3 regions of the Microbacterium sp. LMI12-1-1.1 genome follow, and region 2 is predicted to be linked to each of the others. Evidence: predicted binding sites of a transcription regulator. Region 2 holds the regulator's gene; each other region holds the start of a gene.
The links. The regulator HrcA, encoded in region 2, represses chaperone genes, less so after heat shock. The targets are predictions, from matches to a motif close to TTNGCACTCGNNNNNNNCGAGTGCNAA.
Positions count from the first base shown of each region.

Region 1 (6,026 bases), on a different contig from region 2:
ATCGTAGGCGGTGCGCTCGCCGCCTTTGAGCCAGGCGTCGAGCTCGTGGCGCCATTCGCGCTCGAGCAGCGGCTGCAGGCGCTCGACCTCGGCATCCTCGTACGCCACGTCGACGAACGTCGCTTTGCGATGGCGGTGCTCGTCGCCGTCGAGGCTGTGCACGGATCCGTGTCCGAACAGCGTGTTCTGCACGATCGCGGGCATCGCACCGTGCCGGGCGATGCGCGCCTGGTCGTAGAACACCGCCACGCCCGCTGAGCCGCGCACGAGGAGCGCGTCGCGGCCCAGCAATCGCATCGGGGCGGACCGCGCACCGTCGCGGACCCGTCGCCAGATCCGCTCGCCGAAGTCATAGCCCTGGACGAGGACGGACAGCGAGTCGTCGGCGAGCGGCGGCCTCATCGCGGCGGCCGCATCAGCAGCGCTCGGGCTTCACCGGCGGACGATGCGGGATCGGTATGGGCCGGGTGGTCCCAGAGCTCCGGCGACCGTGGCGGATCAGGTCGCGCAGCACCGCGTCGGCGGTGCGGTAGTGGGTGGGCAGGCCGACCGGGTGCAGCCAGAGCACATCGACGCCGTCCCAGGCGGCCTCGCTGACGCAGGCGACGACGCTTCTCGCGTCGGTCGTGGGGACGTGCGCGTCGCGGATGATCCACGTCGACTGATCCACGCGCTGCAGGTCGTACTGCCGCCCTGTCGGACGAACCTGTGGTTCGAGCATCACCATCGTTCGCTCACCTCTCCTGTCCGGTGCCGGACCACGGCGATGCGGATGTCGCTGTTCTCATTTCGGTGCCTCCACGCTGATGCAGCGAGTCGATTCTGGTCGACAACAGGCCGGGTGTTCTCGGGGTTGACAAACCCCGCTCGGGGACTGCGAGCCGGCTATTTCCGGGGGCCGCTGTCGATCCGCTGCGCCGCAATGGGCAGTGCCACCGCCAGCGAGATGCAGAGGACTCCGGCGACGAACACCAGCGCCGGCAGGAACGGGGCCGCGAAGGCCGAGCCGACCAGGTACATGCCGCCCAGGAGCAGGATGAGGTAAAGGACGAAGAGCATCGCGGACCCTCTCTCGAACCGCCTCCGTCGCGTGCGCGCGGGGCTGGTACCTGCCTATCGCAACGCCGCACGATTCACCAGAGGCAACGGTGCGCCGTCGGCGTCGCACGGCAGTCATCACACTGCATGCGCTGGCCGCCCGAGTCGAGGCATCCTGCCTCTCACGACTCGGTAACGGCGTGCAGTTCGCATCGACTGCGGCGTTAGCCTGGTGGCGATGAGCGCCTATGTCTCGGCGTTCGAGCTGTTCTCCATCGGCGTAGGACCCTCGAGCTCCCACACGGTCGGCCCCATGCGGGCCGCCCATGACTTCGTCGTCCGCCTGCGCGAGGCCGGCGTGCTGCCGCAGGTCGGCCGGGTGACCTGCACGCTGTACGGCTCGCTCGGTGCGACCGGCATCGGCCACGGGACACCCGACGCGGTCGTCGCCGGGCTGCGGGGACTCGAACCCGAGACGGTGGATCCGGATGCCGTGCGCTCGGCGTGGGGCGCCTGGCCCGACGGGCAGCCGCTCGAGCTCGCCGGCATCCAGCCCGTGCGCTTCGAACGCGGCGACGTCGTGTTCGCACCGCGCACGCGGCTGCCCGGTCACCCGAATGCCATGACGCTCGAAGCGTGGACCTCGGCCGACGACGGGCCGGCGCGCGCGGTGGCCGCGGCGGGCGTGCGCGAGACCGGATCGTCGTCGGTGACGGCTGTCGCTCCCGCCACGGATGCCGGACTCCTCGTCCGCGAGACCTACTACTCCGTCGGCGGCGGGTTCATCCGTCGTGAGGGCGATCCGCCGACGAGCGCGGGGCCCGCGGGCTCGGGTGCGGGCGTGTTCCCCCTGGACTTCGCGAGCGCCGAGGAGCTGCTGGCGCTGTGCGATGAGCGCGGCATCACGATCGCCGAGGCGGCACGCCTCAACGAGGAGGCCCGGCGACCCGACGAGGAGATCGCCGCGGGCCTGGATGCCATCTGGGATGCGATGGCCGCCTGCGTCGAGGCGGGCCTCGGAACCGGCGGCGTGCTGCCGGGGATGCTGGGTGTCAAGCGACGTGCGGCGTCGATCCGCGAGCAGCTCGAGGCTGCCGAGGCCGACGGCCGTCGTGAGCTGCCGGGGGAGTGGCTGGGCGCCTTCGCGCTCGCCGTCAACGAAGAGAACGCGGCGGGCGGAAGGGTCGTCACGGCGCCCACGAACGGCGCCGCCGGCATCGTGCCCGCGGTGGCGATGTACTGGTGGCGCTTCCTCGCCGATTCCGGGCTCGGCGCGGGCAACGCGGTCACCCCGTACGGCGAGCTCGTGGGCAGCGCCCTGCTCGGGTATCCCGGCCAGGCCCCTGGCTCTCCCGAGCCGGCGCAGTGGAGCGAGGAGCAGAGGGCTGAGGCGAACCGTCGCCGCGGCATCCGTCGGTTCCTCCTCACCGCCACCGCGCTGGGTTCGCTGTTCAAGGCCAACGCCTCGATCTCGGGTGCCGAGGGCGGCTGTCAGGCCGAGGTGGGATCGGCCTGCGCGATGGCGGCCGGTGGGCTGACGGCCGTCATGGGTGGAACCAACCGGCAGATCGAGAACGCGGCCGAGATCGCGATGGAGCACCACCTCGGTCTGACGTGCGACCCTGTCGGCGGTCTCGTGCAGATCCCCTGCATCGAGCGCAACGCCATCGCCGCGTCGACGGCCGTGACGGCGGCGCGTCTCGCGCTGCGCGGTGACGGCTCGCACTACGTCTCGCTCGACGCCGTCGTCGAGACCATGCGGCAGACGGGCATCGACATGTCGCACAAGTACAAGGAGACGAGCGAGGGCGGCCTCGCGGTCAACGTCATCGAGTGCTGACGAACTGTCTGGGCGTTTCGTCTCGCTTCGCTCGCTCAACGACCGGTCGTTGAGCGAGCTTGCGAGTCGAAACGCAGAGACGAACCGCGCCCGTGTTCGTTCACGGCGAACGCGGACCCATCTAGCACTCGCATGGTGAGAGTGCTAATCTGAACGTAGTTGAGCCAAGTGGGCTCAACTTCTGGACAGAGAGGAGATTCCCATGGCAACCTACGACCCGTTCCGTGACCTCGACCGTCTTGCGTCGAGTCTCTTCGACACGCGCCGCGGTCCGCGCCGCATGCCGATGGACCTCTACCGCGACGGCGACCACTACGTCCTGACCGCCGACCTGCCGGGCATCGACCCGGGCTCGGTCGACATCGATGTCGACGGCCAGCTGCTGACGATCCGCGCCGAGCGCACGCTCACCAGCGGCGACGACGTCAAGTGGATCACCCGCGAGCGCGAGGCGGCGAGCTTCCTGCGCCAGCTCAACCTCGGCCAGGGCATCGACACCGAGCGCATCTCGGCCAGCTATGACAACGGCGTGCTGAGCGTGACGATCCCGGTGAGCGAGAAGGCCAAGCCGCGCAAGATCGAGGTGACGTCCGAGGGTGGCACGCCGACGATCCAGGCGCACGAGTCCAACGACGCGCCGCAGCCGATCGAGCAGTAAGCGCTCTGACAGTGGATGCCTCGTCCCGGCCGGGACGAGGCATCCGTCGTTCCCGGCGCCTACGTTCGCGCCGCGCCCGTGAAGTGGCGGCGGCATCGCGCCTGGTACGACTCGATGCCTCCCACCTGGTCGCTCGTCGGAGTGAGCGGATCGCCGGCGCCGCCGGCCGACAGTCGCTGATGGAACGCCGCGTCCTCACCGCACACCGCGCACACCGCCGTGAGCTTCAGGACGTCCTCGGCGATCGCCATGAGCGCCGGCAGCGGCTCGAACGGCCGGCCGTCGAAGGTGACGCAGAGGCCCGAGACGACGACGTCGACGCCTTCCGTCACCAGCGCATTCACGGCGTCGATGAGGTCCGGCCCGAAGAACTGCGCCTCGTCGATCGCGACCATGTCGAGCGCGCGGCCCTCGACCGAGGCGACGAGCGCTTCGACGTCGGGCACCGAGCGTGACGGCACGCTGAGCCCGGAGTGGGAGCTGACCTGCCCCTCGCCGCGACGATCGTCGAGGGCGTGGCTCACGACATCGACCGACAGGCCGGCGATGCGGGCGCGGCGGACGCGACGCATGAGCTCCTCGGACTTGCCGGCGAACATGGGACCTGCGACGACCTGCAGCCTCGCCTGAGTGCGCGTGTGCATGGCGCCCAGACTACGTCCGACCGGAATCGGATCACGTGGCCGCCAGTCGACTGCCGACGTAGGCTGACCCCGTGGTGGAGTACGTCGTGCCGGCGCCGAAGCGACGTCGCGGCCGCCCGCGCGCCGGGCAGTCCGACGCGCGCGAGCGGATCCTCGCCGCTGCCATGGACGAGTTCGGCGAACTCGGGTACGACGGCGCGACGATGCGCGGCATCGCCGGCAGGGCCGGCGTCGACTCGGCCCTCGTGCACCACTACTTCGGCACCAAGGCCGATCTCTTCGGCGAGACGGTGGGCGCGCCGATGCGGCCCGACCTCGCCATCCCCGAGATCCTCGCAGGGCCCCGCGACGAGGTGGGCGAGCGCATCGTGCGGTACCTGCTGGAGACCTGGGAGGACGCCGATGTGCGCCGTCGCGGCGTGGCCCTCCTGCGCACGACCATCGGAAACAAGCTCACGACGCCCCTCTTGGCGGGGTTCATCTCGCGCGAGCTGCTCTCGCGCATCGTCCGGGCGCTCGACGTCGAAGACGCCGAGCTGCGAGCGGCGCTCGTGGCCTCGCAGGTCGCGGGTCTGCTGATCGCCCGCTACGTCCTGCGACTGCCGGCGCTGGGAGAGGCATCCGTCGACGAACTGATCCGGCGCGTGGGGCCCACGGTGCAGGGCTACCTCTACGGCTCGTGACGCCAGGGAGTCACCGCCGGACCCCTTGACCCGGGGGCACGGCGGGCCCATTATTCATCACGTGATGAATAGCCTGAGGACGGATGCCGTCAGCGTGCGCGATCTGCACGTCCGACGCGGCAAGACCGAGGTCTTCACGTCTCTCGATCTCGACATCCCACGCGGCCAGATCACCGGCTTGATGGGTCCGTCGGGGTGCGGCAAGACGACGCTCATGCGCTCGATCGTGGGCGTGCAGAAGATCGCCGGCGGCTCGGTCACCGTGCTGGGCGAGCCGGGCGGATCACGCGCACTGCGACGGCGGGTGGCGTACGATACGCAGGCGGCGTCGGTGTACGGCGACCTCACCATCCGGCAGAACCTCCGCTATTTCGCCCGGCTGGTCGGAGCGCCCGGTCGCGATGTCGATCGGGTGATCGAGCAGGTCGGCCTCGCCGACCAGCGCGACCAGACGATCGACTCGCTCAGCGGCGGGCAGGAGAGTCGCGTCTCGCTCGCGGTGGCGATGCTCGGCGATCCCGAGCTGCTAGTGCTCGACGAGCCCACGGTGGGCCTCGATCCGCTGCTCCGGGCCGAGCTGTGGGACCTCTTCCGTGGTCTGGCCGACGCCGGGGCGACGCTCGTCGTCTCGAGCCACGTGATGGACGAGGCGGTGCGGTGCGACCGCCTCGTGCTGATGCGGGCGGGGCGGATCATCGCCGACACGACGCCGGACGGCCTGCTCGCCGATACCGGAACGACGGATCCGGATGCCGCCTTCCTCACGCTGATCGAACGCGACGCCGTCCGGCAGGCGCAAGCTCAGGGGCCGCGCGCGGGCGATTCGCCCATCGAACCGCACCCGCTCACGCGCCGCGAGCTTCGAGAAGGGCACCCGCACGAGTCGCAGACGAATCCCACGGACGACGGGCGGGCATCGTGAACGGCGTGCTCACCCTCGCGACCGCCGGGCGGGTGCTCCGCCAGCTCAGCCATGACCCGCGGTCGATCGCGCTCATGCTCGTCGCACCGAGCCTGCTCGTCGGCTTGTTCGCCTGGCTGTTCAGCGACCAGGAGGGCGTGTTCGACCAGTTCGGCGGACCGATCCTGGCGCTGTTCCCGTTCATCGTGATGTTCCTCATCACCTCGATCACGACGCTCCGCGAGCGCCGGTCGGGAACCCT
Region 1 is NZ_JBEGIA010000001.1:1,044,527-1,050,552, reverse strand. It holds gene MRBLMI12_RS05130 (cytochrome P450) at 1-402, opposite strand, end outside; gene MRBLMI12_RS05125 (hypothetical protein) at 416-721, opposite strand; gene MRBLMI12_RS05120 (hypothetical protein) at 886-1,059, opposite strand; gene MRBLMI12_RS05115 (L-serine ammonia-lyase, iron-sulfur-dependent, subunit alpha) at 1,277-2,878, shown strand; gene MRBLMI12_RS05110 (Hsp20/alpha crystallin family protein) at 3,081-3,536, shown strand; gene MRBLMI12_RS05105 (thymidine kinase) at 3,596-4,180, opposite strand; gene MRBLMI12_RS05100 (TetR family transcriptional regulator) at 4,252-4,863, shown strand; gene MRBLMI12_RS05095 (ABC transporter ATP-binding protein) at 4,928-5,785, shown strand; gene MRBLMI12_RS05090 (ABC transporter permease) at 5,782-6,026, shown strand, end outside.
Region 1: the regulator HrcA is predicted to act here: its motif matches at 3,000-3,026, upstream of MRBLMI12_RS05110 (Hsp20/alpha crystallin family protein).

Region 2 (6,026 bases):
GTCGAGTGCTTCGCCGCCACCGCCTGCGCCTCGGCGACCTGCGGGCACAGCACGATGTCGCCGAGGAGTCCGGGGGGCGTCGGGGCGTCCTCCGTGCCCGGGCGGAGCTCGTCCATGGGGAAGCTGAGGACGTCGGTGGGACCGGGCTCGTCCATCCACTGCACGTGCAGCGCTTCCATCGCGCCCTCGTCGACGAGGAGGATCGCGACGTCGGCGTCGGGGCTCACGTGCAGCTCCGCGAAGTTGTGCTCCATCAGCCGCAGCAGCACCGTCTCGTCGACGGCGATCCCGGATTCGTTGCCGATCTCGATGGTCATGAGCGTCCTCGCTTCGGAAGGTGGTCACGGGGTCCGCCGGTGCGCGGTACGGCGGCGCGGCGCTCCGCGCGGTTGGCGAACTCGGATGCCTCGTCCCGCTCCCGTCGTGCCGCGAGGCGGTGCTCGTCGTACACGGTGTAAGCGTCGACGATCCGTCCCACGAGCGTGTGCCGCACCACGTCGTCGCTCGTGAGGTAAGCGAAGTGGATGTCGTCGATGTCGCCCAGCACGCGGGTCACGAGGCGCAGTCCCGATGACCCCTGCGGCAGATCGATCTGCGTGATGTCACCGGTGACCACCATGCGCGTGCCGAAGCCGAGCCGGGTGAGGAACATCTTCATCTGCTCGGGCGTGGTGTTCTGGGCCTCGTCGAGCACGACGAACGAGTCGTTCAGCGTGCGTCCGCGCATGTACGCCAGCGGCGCCACCTCGATGGTGCCCGTCGCCATCAGCTTGGGCACCAGCTCGGGGTCCATCATCTCGTTCAGCGCGTCGTACAGCGGCCGCAGGTACGGGTCGATCTTGTCGGTGAGCGTGCCGGGGAGGAACCCGAGCCGCTCCCCCGCCTCGACCGCGGGACGCGTCAGGATGATGCGGCTGACCTCCTTGCGCTGCAGCGCCTGAACGGCCTTTGCCATCGCCAGGTAGGTCTTGCCGGTTCCGGCCGGACCGATGCCGAACACGATCGTGTTCTCCTCGATCGCGTCGACGTACGCCTTCTGGCCCAGCGTCTTCGGGCGGATGACCCGGCCGCGGGACGAGAGGATCGCCTCGCCGAGGACCTCGGACGGCCGCGGACCGCCCTCCGTGCGCAGGATGCGGTTCGACGAGGTGACGTCCGCCTCGCCGAGCGCGTGCCCCGCCTTCGTCATCGCCAGCAGCTCGTCGACGAGCGACCGCGCCGCGGCGACGGCGTCGGCCTCGCCCGTGAGCGTGATCTCGTTGCCGCGCACATGCACGTCGACACCGGGGTGCTCCCGTTCGACGACCCGCAGCAGGCGATCCTGGGGACCCAGCAGCTGCACCATCGCGACCCCATCCGCGTAGACGCGGTCGCTCACGGTCTCATGACCGTCTTGATCAGGCACCGACACTCTTCTCTTCGAGGCCTCCCGCGAGCACATGGGCGTGCACGTGGAAGATGGTCTGGCCCGCGTTCGGGCCGGTGTTGAACACGAGGCGGAAGTCCCCGTCCGAATGCTCCGCGGCGAGGGTGTTCGCCAGGCCGACGAGCTCTGCCATCAGCTCGGGATCGCCGGCGGCGAGCTCGACGACGTTCCGGTACTCCTCGGTCTTGGTGATCACCAGCAGGTGCAGGGGCGCCTGCGGCGCGATGTCGCGGATCGCGAACGCATTCTCGGTCTCTGCGATGATCTCGGACGGGATCTCTCCGTTGCGGATGCGCGTGAAGATCGACGGCTCGCTCATGCCGCAAGTCTAGCGACGGGGCCGTTCGACGGGCTCGCGGAGCGGTCGATGGGACTGTCGATACCACTCACCAGCGTGCGAGCGCGGTGCTGACGACCGCAAGGGCCGCCGGGCCGGCCGTCGATGTGCGCAGCACGGTGTCGCCGAGCCGGACCAGGCGCGCTCCGGCGTCGGCGAAGGCATCGAGCTCGTCGGGTGCGATCCCGCCCTCCGGGCCGACCACGAGCACGACGTCGCGCTCGTCGCCGGACTCCATCGCGAGGGCGCTGAGCGGCTCGGACGCGGTCGGCTCGAGCACGAGCATGCGGGATGCCGCGGCCCGGCGCACGAGCCCCGCGGTCGTGGTGAGCTCCGCCACCTCGGGGACCCAGGCACGATGGGCCTGCTTCGCAGCCTCGCGCACGATCGTCGCCCAGCGCGCACGGCCCTTCGCCGCCTTCGCCAGGTCCCACCGCGAGACGCTTCGTGCGGCCTGCCACGGGACGATCTCGTCGACCCCGAGCTCGGTCGCCGCCTGGACCGCCAGTTCGTCGCGGTCGCCCTTGGCCAGCGCCTGCACGAGCACCACGCGGGGACTCGGCTGCGCGGCATCCGCCCGCTCGCGGATGCGCACCACGACCTCGCGAGGTGCCACCGATTCGACGACGCCGGTGAGCCAGGCGCCGCGGCCGTCGCCGAGTGTCACCTCTTCGCCGACGCGCACCCGCCGCACGCTGGAGGCGTGGTGCGCCTCGGCCCCGGTGAGGCTCACCGCGTCGCCCGGCGCACCCGCCGGCCCGTCGAGGAGGAAGTGGAGGGCCACCGGTCAGGCGTTCCGGAACCGGTCGCGCAGCTTGGCGAACAGACCCTGGTGGAACTCCGAGAGCCGCGGGGCGGGCGCCTTGGTCCGCTTGGCGAACTCCTCGATGAGGGCTCGCTCCTTGTGGTCCAGGCGCGTGGGCGTCACGACATGCACGCCCACCCTCAGGTCTCCGCGCTGCGAGCCGCGCAGCGGGGTGATGCCGCGACCCTTGATCGTCAGGATGTCGCCGGCCTGCACCCCCGGCCGCACCTCGAGGTCCACCGCACCGTCGAGCGACTCGATCGTCGTCGTGGTGCCCAGGATCGCGTCGGGCATGGACACCTCGAGCGTGGCGAGCAGGTCGTCGCCGTCGCGGCTGAAGACCTCGTGGGGCGAGACGGTGACCTCGATGTAGAGGTCGCCGTTCGGGCCGCCGGCGGGGCCGACCTCGCCCGAGCCGGGAAGCTGGAGCCGCAGGCCGGTCTCGACGCCGGCGGGGATGTCGAGCGACACCGTGCGGCGCGCGCGCACGCGGCCCTGACCCTGGCAGGTCGCGCAGGGGTAGGGAATCGTGGTGCCGTAACCCTGGCACACGTTGCAGGGCTGCGTCGTGACGACGTTGCCGAGAAGGCTCCGCACCTGCCGCTGCACGTTTCCGGTGCCGTGGCAGATGTCGCACGTGACGGGGCTCGTCCCCGGCTGGCAGCACGATCCCTGACAGGTCTCGCAGAGCACCGCGGTGTCCACCTCGATGTCGCGGTGCGTGCCGAACACGACGTCGCCGAGCTCGAGCGTCACACGTACGAGGGCGTCCTGCCCGCGCTCACGCCGCGATCGCGGGCGCCCGCCACGCGAGCCGCCGGCCGCGCCGAAGAAGGTCTCGAAGATGTCGTTGAAGCCGCCGAAGCCGCCGGCGCCGCCGAAAGGCGACTCGCTCCCGCCCATGTCGTACCGGGCCCGCTGATCGGGGTCGCTCAGCACGTCGTACGCGTGCGTCACGAGCTTGAACCGCTCGGACGCGTCCTCGCCGGGGTTCACATCCGGGTGCAGCTGTCGGGCCAGCTTGCGATACGCCTTCTTGATCTCGTCGGTGGTGGCGTCGCGTGCGACGCCGAGGACCTCGTAGTGGTCAGCCACTTTCGCCTTCCTGCCGCGGCGCCGCCGCGGAATCGATGATGCGCGTCAGCGTCAGCGGGAGTTGTCGTCCTGCTCGAGCATCCGCGTGAGGTAGCGCGCGACGGCACGGACCGTCGCGAGGTTCGTGGGGTAGTCCATGCGCGTCGGGCCGAGCACACCGACGCGGGCGAGGGATCCCGTCGCGTCGTAGTCGCTGGCCACGACGGAGGCCTCGGCCAGGCCGAACGCCTCGTTCTCGCGGCCGATGCTCGCGGCGAGACCCTGCTCGTCGGCCACCATCTCGCCCATCAGCCGCAGCAGGGTCACCTGCTCCTCGATCGCCTCGAGGAGGGGGTAGATGCTGCCGCGGAAATCGGATTCGCTCCGCGCGAGGTTCGCGCTGCCGGCCATCACGAGCCTGTCCTGGCGGAACTCCTCGAGCTCTTCGGCGACCGCGCGGATGATCTCGTCCGTCGCTCGCTCGTGCGCGGGTGCCTGCGCATCCGGCACCTCGAGCCGCTCGGCGATGCGCTGGAGCCCCTCGCGGACGGGCCGGCCGACCAGCAGCGTGCCGAGGCGGGCGCGGATGTGCGCGAGGTCGGTGTCGTCGAAGTCCTCTCCGACGAAGGTCAGCCGCTGCGACACGCGGCCGGTGTCGGTGACGACGATCACCAGCATCCGTCCCGCGCCCAGCTGGACCAGCTCGACGTGCGTGACGTTGGCGCGGGCGAACGACGGGTACTGGACGATCGCGACCTGACCGGTGAGCTGCGTGAGGGCGCGCACGGTGCGCACGAGCACGTCGTCGAGATCGCCGGAGCCGTCCAGGAAGGACGCGATGGCCGAGCGCTGCGCCGACGAGAGCGGGCGGATCTCGGCGAGGTGGTCCACGAAGACGCGGTAGCCCTTGTCGGTCGGCACGCGTCCCGACGACGTGTGGGGCGCGACGATGAGCTCCTCGTCTTCCAGCAGAGCCATGTCGTTGCGGATCGTCGCCGCGGATACGCCGAACGCATGCCGCTCGACGATCGTCTTGCTGCCGACCGGCTCACGCGTGTCGACGTAGTCCTGGACGATCGCCCGCAGTACCTGCAGACCTCGCTCGCTGACCATTCCGCCTCCTCACGCTGCTGTCGGCACCAGGGCGTCTGGCACTCGCATGACTGGAGTGCCAATTCTATCCGATGACCCCGTCAGGATCGCCGAACGACGCCGCGCCCGGCGAAGCCGCGGCGGGGCGCCGCGCGTGGTCACTCGGTCAGCGCGCGCACGACGGCGTCCGCCAGCAGGCGTCCCCGTCGCGTCAGCACCACGCGCCCGCGCAACGCCGTCGGACCATCGATGAGGCCGTCCGCGATGAGCGCGGCGACCGCGTGTCGCCCCTCGCCCTGCAGTTCGCCGACCGGGAGCCCTTCCCGGACCCGTGTGCGCAGCAGCACGCTCTCGAGCGCTCGGGCATCGGCATCCGGGGTCTCACGTCCGGCGGCGGGCGACTCGCCCGCGGCCAGCCGCTGCGCGTACGCCGCGGGGTGCTTCACGTTCCAGAACCGCACTCCCCCGATGTGGCTGTGGGCCCCGGGTCCGAAGCCCCACCAGTCCGATCCCACCCAGTACGCGAGGTTGTGCCGAGATCGGTGCGCGGCGTCGCGGGCCCAGTTCGACACCTCGTACCAGTCGAACCCCGCGCCCGCGAGCAGGTCGTCGGCGAGCTCGTACATGTCGGCCTGCAGATCGTCGTCGGGCGCGGCGACCTCGCCGCGGCGGATCTGGCGCGCGAGCTTGGTGCCGTCCTCGATGATCAGGGCATAGGCCGAGATGTGGTCGGGCTCCAGCGCGATGGCGGCCTCGAGCGACGAGTGCCAGTCCGCGAGCGACTCACCGGGAGCGCCGTAGATGAGGTCGACGCTGACGTCGAGACCGGCGTCTCGGGCGGCCGCGACGGCGGTGCGGACGTTCTCGGGGTCGTGCGTGCGATCCAGCGCCGCGAGAACGTGCGGAACGGCGGACTGCATGCCGATCGAGAGCCGGGTGACGCCGGATGCCGCCAGCTCGGCCGCGACCGCCGGCGAGACGGTGTCGGGGTTGGCCTCGACCGTCACCTCGGCGCCCTCGACGATGCCGAAGGTGTCGCGGACGCCGCCGAGCATGCGAGCGAGATCGCCCGGGGGCAGCAGCGTCGGCGTGCCGCCGCCGAAGAACACCGTCGTGGCCGGGCGGTTTCCGCCCGCGCGCTCGAGCACCGGCGCGGCCAGCGCTATCTCGGTCAGGAGCGTGTCGGCGTACTGGTCCTGGCGCGCGCCCCGCAGCTCGGACGCCGTGTACGTGTTGAAGTCGCAGTAGCCGCAGCGGACGCGGCAGAAGGGCACGTGCAGGTACACGCCGAA
Region 2 is NZ_JBEGIA010000015.1:393,876-399,901, reverse strand. It holds gene ybeY (rRNA maturation RNase YbeY) at 1-317, opposite strand, end outside; gene MRBLMI12_RS15845 (PhoH family protein) at 314-1,345, opposite strand; gene MRBLMI12_RS15840 (HIT domain-containing protein) at 1,398-1,745, opposite strand; gene MRBLMI12_RS15835 (16S rRNA (uracil(1498)-N(3))-methyltransferase) at 1,813-2,547, opposite strand; gene dnaJ (molecular chaperone DnaJ) at 2,551-3,663, opposite strand; gene hrcA (heat-inducible transcriptional repressor HrcA) at 3,715-4,755, opposite strand; gene hemW (radical SAM family heme chaperone HemW) at 4,893-6,026, opposite strand, start outside.

Region 3 (6,026 bases), on a different contig from region 2:
GGGTGCAGTTCGCGCGCGCACGCGAGCAGGCGGGCCGAGACCTTCCGGTCGTCCGAGCGGTTGGCGCCGTGTCGCGCGAGTCGTGCGGCGTCCCACCGCAGCCCGATGGCGCCGAGCCCCTGGGCCGAGGCTTCGACGGCGTCGGCGTCCACCGTCCCGGCGAGCACCGACGTCCAGAGGCGCCCGGCGGTGGCCATCGTCGCCGCGACGCGGCTGCCGGGCGCGGCGTCGACGAGCGCGTGCGCGTGCGGGCCGAGGTAGTCGGGGTGGTCCAGCAGGATCCCGCGCTGAATGCCGGCCCACCGCAGGTGCGCGGCCCAGAGCGGCGGCGAACCCAGCGACTCCACGATGTGCAGGGCCTGCACGAACAGCGGCTGCGTCGCCGACTCGTCACCGACGCGCGCAGCGGCGGTCACGAGTTCCGCGACCGGCAGCAGAGTGTAGAGGTCGACGTCGGCGTCCAGCAGGCTGTCGCGCCCGGACTCCCAAGCTTCGGCGAGGCCTGCGGCATCCTCGTACCGTCGCGCGAGGCCGACGCGGATGGCGTGCGCCAGCAGGTCGTCCCGCGGCACCGGCGTCGGTGCGAGGGCGAGAGCGGCCTCGAGGTCCTCGCGCGCCTTCCCGCCCTGGGCGAGACCGAGTGCGATCCACGCGCGCCACAGCAGCAGCCGGGAGAGCATCCACGGTGTTCCCGTGTGACCCTCGATGGCCGCGTCGATGACGGATCGCGCCGTCGAGAGGTCGCCGGAGCTGATCGCGGCGACCGCGGCGATCACGGCGGGAAGCTCCGGCATGGGTGCCGAGGACCGGGACGCGGTGTACAGGTGGGATCCGCGAACGAGGTCGGCGAGCGCGGTGTCGGCCTGGTCTGCCCGCAGCGATGCACGCAGACCTCGATGGACGAGCTTCATCGCAACGGTGAGGGTCGAGGGCGCCGCGAGCGCGGCCGTCGCCGTCTTGCCCTCGTCATCCTGCGCGCGAGGATCCCCGACGCCGATCCGGGTGATGTACTCGCGAGCGGATGCCTCGGCCGACGCGGGAGGGAGCACGTCGTAGACGGTGCACCCGGTCTGCAGCATCCCCCGCATCGACCAGGTCGCCGCGGCGACATCGGCGAGCCGGGCGTCCACCGCGGCGTCGCGCTCGCCGGACGCCATGGCCTCATCGATGAGGTGCGCGGCGCCGTCGACGTCTCCGGTCGCCCAGGCCACCTGCGCCCGCTTCGCATGCAGGTCGGCGGACGATGTCCCCGCCTCGGCGGCGGCGCGGTAGAAGCTGCCGGCGCGCACCGGATCCGCGTCGAGCAACTGGTCCCCGCGTTCGACGAGTGCAGCCACCAGACGAGGGTCGGACACGTCCGACAGCCAGTCGGTTCCGTGCGGGGCAGCCGGGTCGACACCCCCGGGGTGGGTCGTCAGCAGTTCGACGAGCCGGCGCGTGGGAAGGGTTGCGCGGACGGCGGCGCGCACGACGGGCACCGGACGTCCGTTGCGCAGGAGCAGGCCGTCGGCGTATGCCTGGACGAGGATCCCGTCCGAGTCGCCCCGCAGCTCGGAGTCGAGCGGATTCGCCTCCGCCGCCGCCACGCTGACCGCTTCGACCGCTCGCCTCACGTCCGTGTCGACCACCCCGAGGCGGTGTGCGACGCTCTGCTCGAGCACGCGACCGAGCGCTGAGTGGTCGATGTCGTCGGCGCAGTCCCTCTCGTCGTGTGCCGACAGCGCCGCCGACACGAGCCATGAGACGCCGCCGGTGATCTCGAGGATGTGATCCAGGCACGGCGCCGGGATGTCGCGGCCGGTTCCCGCGAGGTAGTCCAGGACGTCCGAGCGCGTCACATGTCCGAGGACGACCGCCGGGCGGCTGCGCTCCAGGTGTCGTGCGATGCTCGCCAGCTCGTGGGAGCTCGGCCACGGCCTGCTCGTCACGACGAGCGCGGTGTCCGGATCCGCGGCCCGCGCGATGAGGCCCTCGATCTGCGCCGGCGGCAGCAGATGCAGATCGTCGACGAGCAGCACGCTGGCGGCGGGAACGCCCGTCACGTCGGTGTCGGGCCCGAGCAGGTGCAGCGGCACACGGTTGCGGGTGAGGAATCGCTGCGCGCCGCGCAGGATCGTCGACTTGCCCGATCCGGCGTTGCCCGAGATGAGCATGCGAGGCGGCGTGTCCTGTGTGGTGAGAGCGTCGATGAGAGGATGCGCGTGTCGCGATCCTGTGAAGTCGGCGGCGTCGAAGAACGTAGCCAGTGCGGCTGTCGGCGTTGACATGTGATTCCCCAGGCGATCCCGGCGTCAGGGGACGATCTCGGGAGCGGGTGAGGTCTCAGGGGCCGGCTGCAGATCAGCGGGGACCGGCTCCGGCTCGGGGTCGGCCGGTGGGGTCGTGGGCTCCGGCTCGGGGTCGGCCGGGGGAGTCGTGGGCTCCGGCTCCGGCTCGGGTTCGGGCTCCGGCTCCGGCGCCGGGTCCGGCTGGGTGGTCGGTTCCGGTTCCGGCTGCGTCGTCGGCTCGGGCTCCGGCTGGGTGGTCGGTTCGGGTTGCGGCTGCGTCGTCTGGCCCGGCGTGTCGTCGCCGCTCGACGTCGGCGTGGTGCCCGACGATCCGGCGGCCGGCTTCGTGGACGTGCCTTCCTTCGTCGTGGTCGTCGTGGTGGTGGTCGACTTGTTCGGCCCCGCCTTCGAGACGGGAGCGTCGCTCCGGGGGGTCGGCTTCCCGGCCTTCGGATTCGCCGTGCCGCCCGACCCCTTGTCCGGCTCGGGCGCCGTCGCCGTCTCGGGGGCGTTCGTGTCACCGGCGGGCTCCACCTGCGCGGCGGCCTCGGCCTCGGCGTCGGCGTCGGCGGGTGCGGGAACCTGCTCCCAGCCCGACAGTGACAGGAAGGTGCCGCTGCCGTTGCCGAGCGTCATGGTGCTGCCGAAGACGATCGCGGCGGCGACCAAGGCCGCCGCGGCAGAGATGGCGATGTAGTGGCGCGCGCCGTGAGCCGACGATGCCGCGACGGGGGCGACCGGTGCCGCGAGCGCAACGCCGGCCGGCACGAGGAGCTCCAGCCCGCCGGCCGAGGCGCCTTCGAAGACGACGAGTTCGCCCGGAGCGGCGATCTCGCGATCCATCGCGCGGATGAGCGCCGTGTGGGCCGCGCCGAGCGCGATGGACGCCTTCGGATCCGCGTCGATCGCGGTCGGGCGGTCCAGATGCTCTGAGATCCGTTGCGTGACCAGCGGGATCCGCGATGATCCGCCGATGAGCAGCACCGACTCGAGCTGCTCGGGGTCGACCTCTGCCGCTTCGAGCGCATCCTCGAGCACGTCGACCGTCTGTGTGACGTACGGATCGATCATGTCCTCGAACTCGGCGCGCGTCAGCCGCACGCTCGAGCGGCCGGCCTGCAGCAGGACTGGGATGACGACGTCGGAGTCGAACGACAGCGCCTCTTTGGCGTCGACGCATTCGCGACGAAGCTGCGACAGCGCGACCCGCGCGTCGGCGGACGAGTCGTCCAGCGCCTCGGGCGAGACCTCCGCGGAGCGCAGCACGTGGCGCACGACGGCGTCGTCGAAGTCGGCGCCACCGAGATTGTCGAGTCCCATCGGCTCTCCGACGAGCTCGAACGAGGTCTCGGTCTTGCGCAGCAGCACGCAGTCGAACGTGCCGCCGCCCAGGTCGTAGACGGCGAGGGTCTCTCCGGGCTCGAGCACGCGCGACGCCTCGTAGTGCCGCGCCGCAGCCTCGGGCTCGGTGATGAACTCCACGTCGCGGATGCCGAGCGCGGCGAGCGCCGAGCTGATCGTTCCCACACGGTGCGGACCCCACATGGCAGGATGCGTGACGATGACACCTGCCGGCGCGCCACCCTCGCGTTCGGTCACCGCGTCGATGACGCCCGCCACGGTCTGCGCGTACAGCTGCTCGGCCGGGATCGACTGGTCGCCCACGACCAGCGGCACGTCGTCGCCGATGCTGCGTTTGAACTCGCGGATCAGTCGCTCGGGCGCGGTGACGCCGCGGCGTTCCGCCGCATCCCCGAAGAGGAGATCACCATCCTCGGCGACGAAGACCACCGTCGCGACGCTGTCCGCGCGTCGCCCGAGTGGAAACGCCGCAGCCGTGATGCTGCCGTCCGAAGCGACGCGCGCTGTCGCTGCCCCCAGCCTGCTGGTCCCAAGATCCACAGCCAGGAAATACCGCTCAGCCATGTTGAAGCATGCCCCCACATCGTGTGCGAGCTCCCCCGAACTCGCAGCGTTCTCACTCCCCAGAGAGTGAGCCGCTGCTGTGATGATACGCCGGAGCCCGACAAAGCCTCAAGGGCATGTAACAGTTGTGTTTCCGCCAGGTGTCTGCGACGCGCGCGATGTGACGTCCCGATTGGCACTCACGTTGCATGAGTGCCAGACCGTTGCCTAGACTGTCATCAGCACTCTCAACGTCAGAGTGCTAACGAGTCTTAGTCTCAAGAAAGAAGAGGTAGACCGTGTCGGTTTCCATCAAGCCGCTCGAGGACCGCATCGTCATCAAGCAGGTCGAGGCCGAGCAGACCACGTCCAGCGGTCTGGTCATCCCCGACACCGCCAAGGAGAAGCCCCAGGAGGGCGAGGTCGTGGCGGTGGGCCCGGGTCGTATCGACGACAACGGCAACCGCATCCCGCTCGACGTCGCCGTCGGCGACCGCGTGATCTACAGCAAGTACGGCGGCACCGAGGTGAAGTTCGGCGGTGACGAGCTCCTCGTCCTGTCGGCTCGCGACGTCCTGGCAGTCGTCGTTCGCTGAGTTCCGCACTGCGCGTGACCTCGAGGGTCGGATGCTTCGGCATCCGGCCCTCTCGTCATGTCCGGAGTCTTCGGGCGGCGCCGCATGGCAGGATTCCGTGCAGGCTCGGCAGGGAAGGGATGCCGCGGGCCGGCGCAGCGGGCCGGCACCGCGCGGGGCGGGCGTAGGCTGACTCGGTGAGTCGCGAGCAGTCGTCCCCGTCGGAACGTGGCACCGTGGACGGGCTCGACCCCTCGACCGCGCTGGACCTCGGTGTGACGACCGGCAGCCGTCGGGTGGCGGATGCCGCCGCCGAGGCGCGCGAGCGCACGCTGGGCGGCGTCTACGCGTTCAGCGCGTATCTGCTGTGGGGTTTCCTGCCGCTGTACTTCCTGCTGCTGGCGCCGACGGGTCCGTGGGAGATCGTGGCGTGGCGCATCCTGCTGTCCCTCGTCTTCTGTGCGCTGCTGCTCACGGTGACGCGCACGTGGCCGCGGCTGGCGGCGATCTTCCGGCAGCCGCGTGTGCTGGGGCTCACCGTGGTCGCGGGTCTCCTGATCTACGTCAACTGGCAGGTCTTCATCTACGGGGCGCTGAGCGACCAGGTCATCGAGACCAGCCTCGGCTACTTCATCAATCCGATCGCGACCGTGCTGCTCGCCGTACTGGTGCTGCACGAGCGTCTGCGCGCGACGCAGTGGGTGGCGATCGGCATAGCCGCTGCGGCGGTGGCCGTGATCGTCATCGGCTACGGCGACTTCCCGTGGATCGCGCTCACGCTCGCGGCGTCGTTCGGTGTCTACGGGCTGGTGAAGAAGAAGGTGGGTCCTTCGGTCGACGCCGTGAGCGGTCTCACCCTCGAGACGCTGTGGCTCACGCCGATCGCGGTCGTCGTGCTGGCGATCGTGGGCGCGACGGAGGGCCTCACGATGGGGTCGAGCGGATGGCAGCACACCGTGCTGCTGAGCCTGACGGGCGTCATCACCGCCGTGCCGCTGCTGCTCTTCGCCTCGGGCGCCCGCCGCGTGTCGCTGACCACGATCGGGCTGCTGCAGTTCGTGGCACCGATCCTGCAGTTCCTGATCGGCTGGCTCGTGCTCGGCGAGCCGATGCCCCTCGAGCGCTGGATCGGCTTCGCACTCGTGTGGGTGGCGCTGATGGTGCTCACCGTCGACTCGGTTCTGCACGCCCGGCGTTCGCGCGCCGGCGCCTGAGATCAGCGCACGAGGCGGGCGATGGCCTGCGTGGCCTCGGTGATCTTGGCGTCGGCGGCCTCGCC
Region 3 is NZ_JBEGIA010000016.1:798,918-804,943, reverse strand. It holds gene MRBLMI12_RS21645 (LuxR C-terminal-related transcriptional regulator) at 1-2,267, opposite strand, end outside; gene MRBLMI12_RS21640 (Hsp70 family protein) at 2,292-4,058, opposite strand; gene groES (co-chaperone GroES) at 4,472-4,768, shown strand; gene rarD (EamA family transporter RarD) at 5,044-5,961, shown strand; gene MRBLMI12_RS21625 (metal-sensitive transcriptional regulator) at 5,964-6,026, opposite strand, start outside.
Region 3: the regulator HrcA is predicted to act here: its motif matches at 4,366-4,392, upstream of groES (co-chaperone GroES).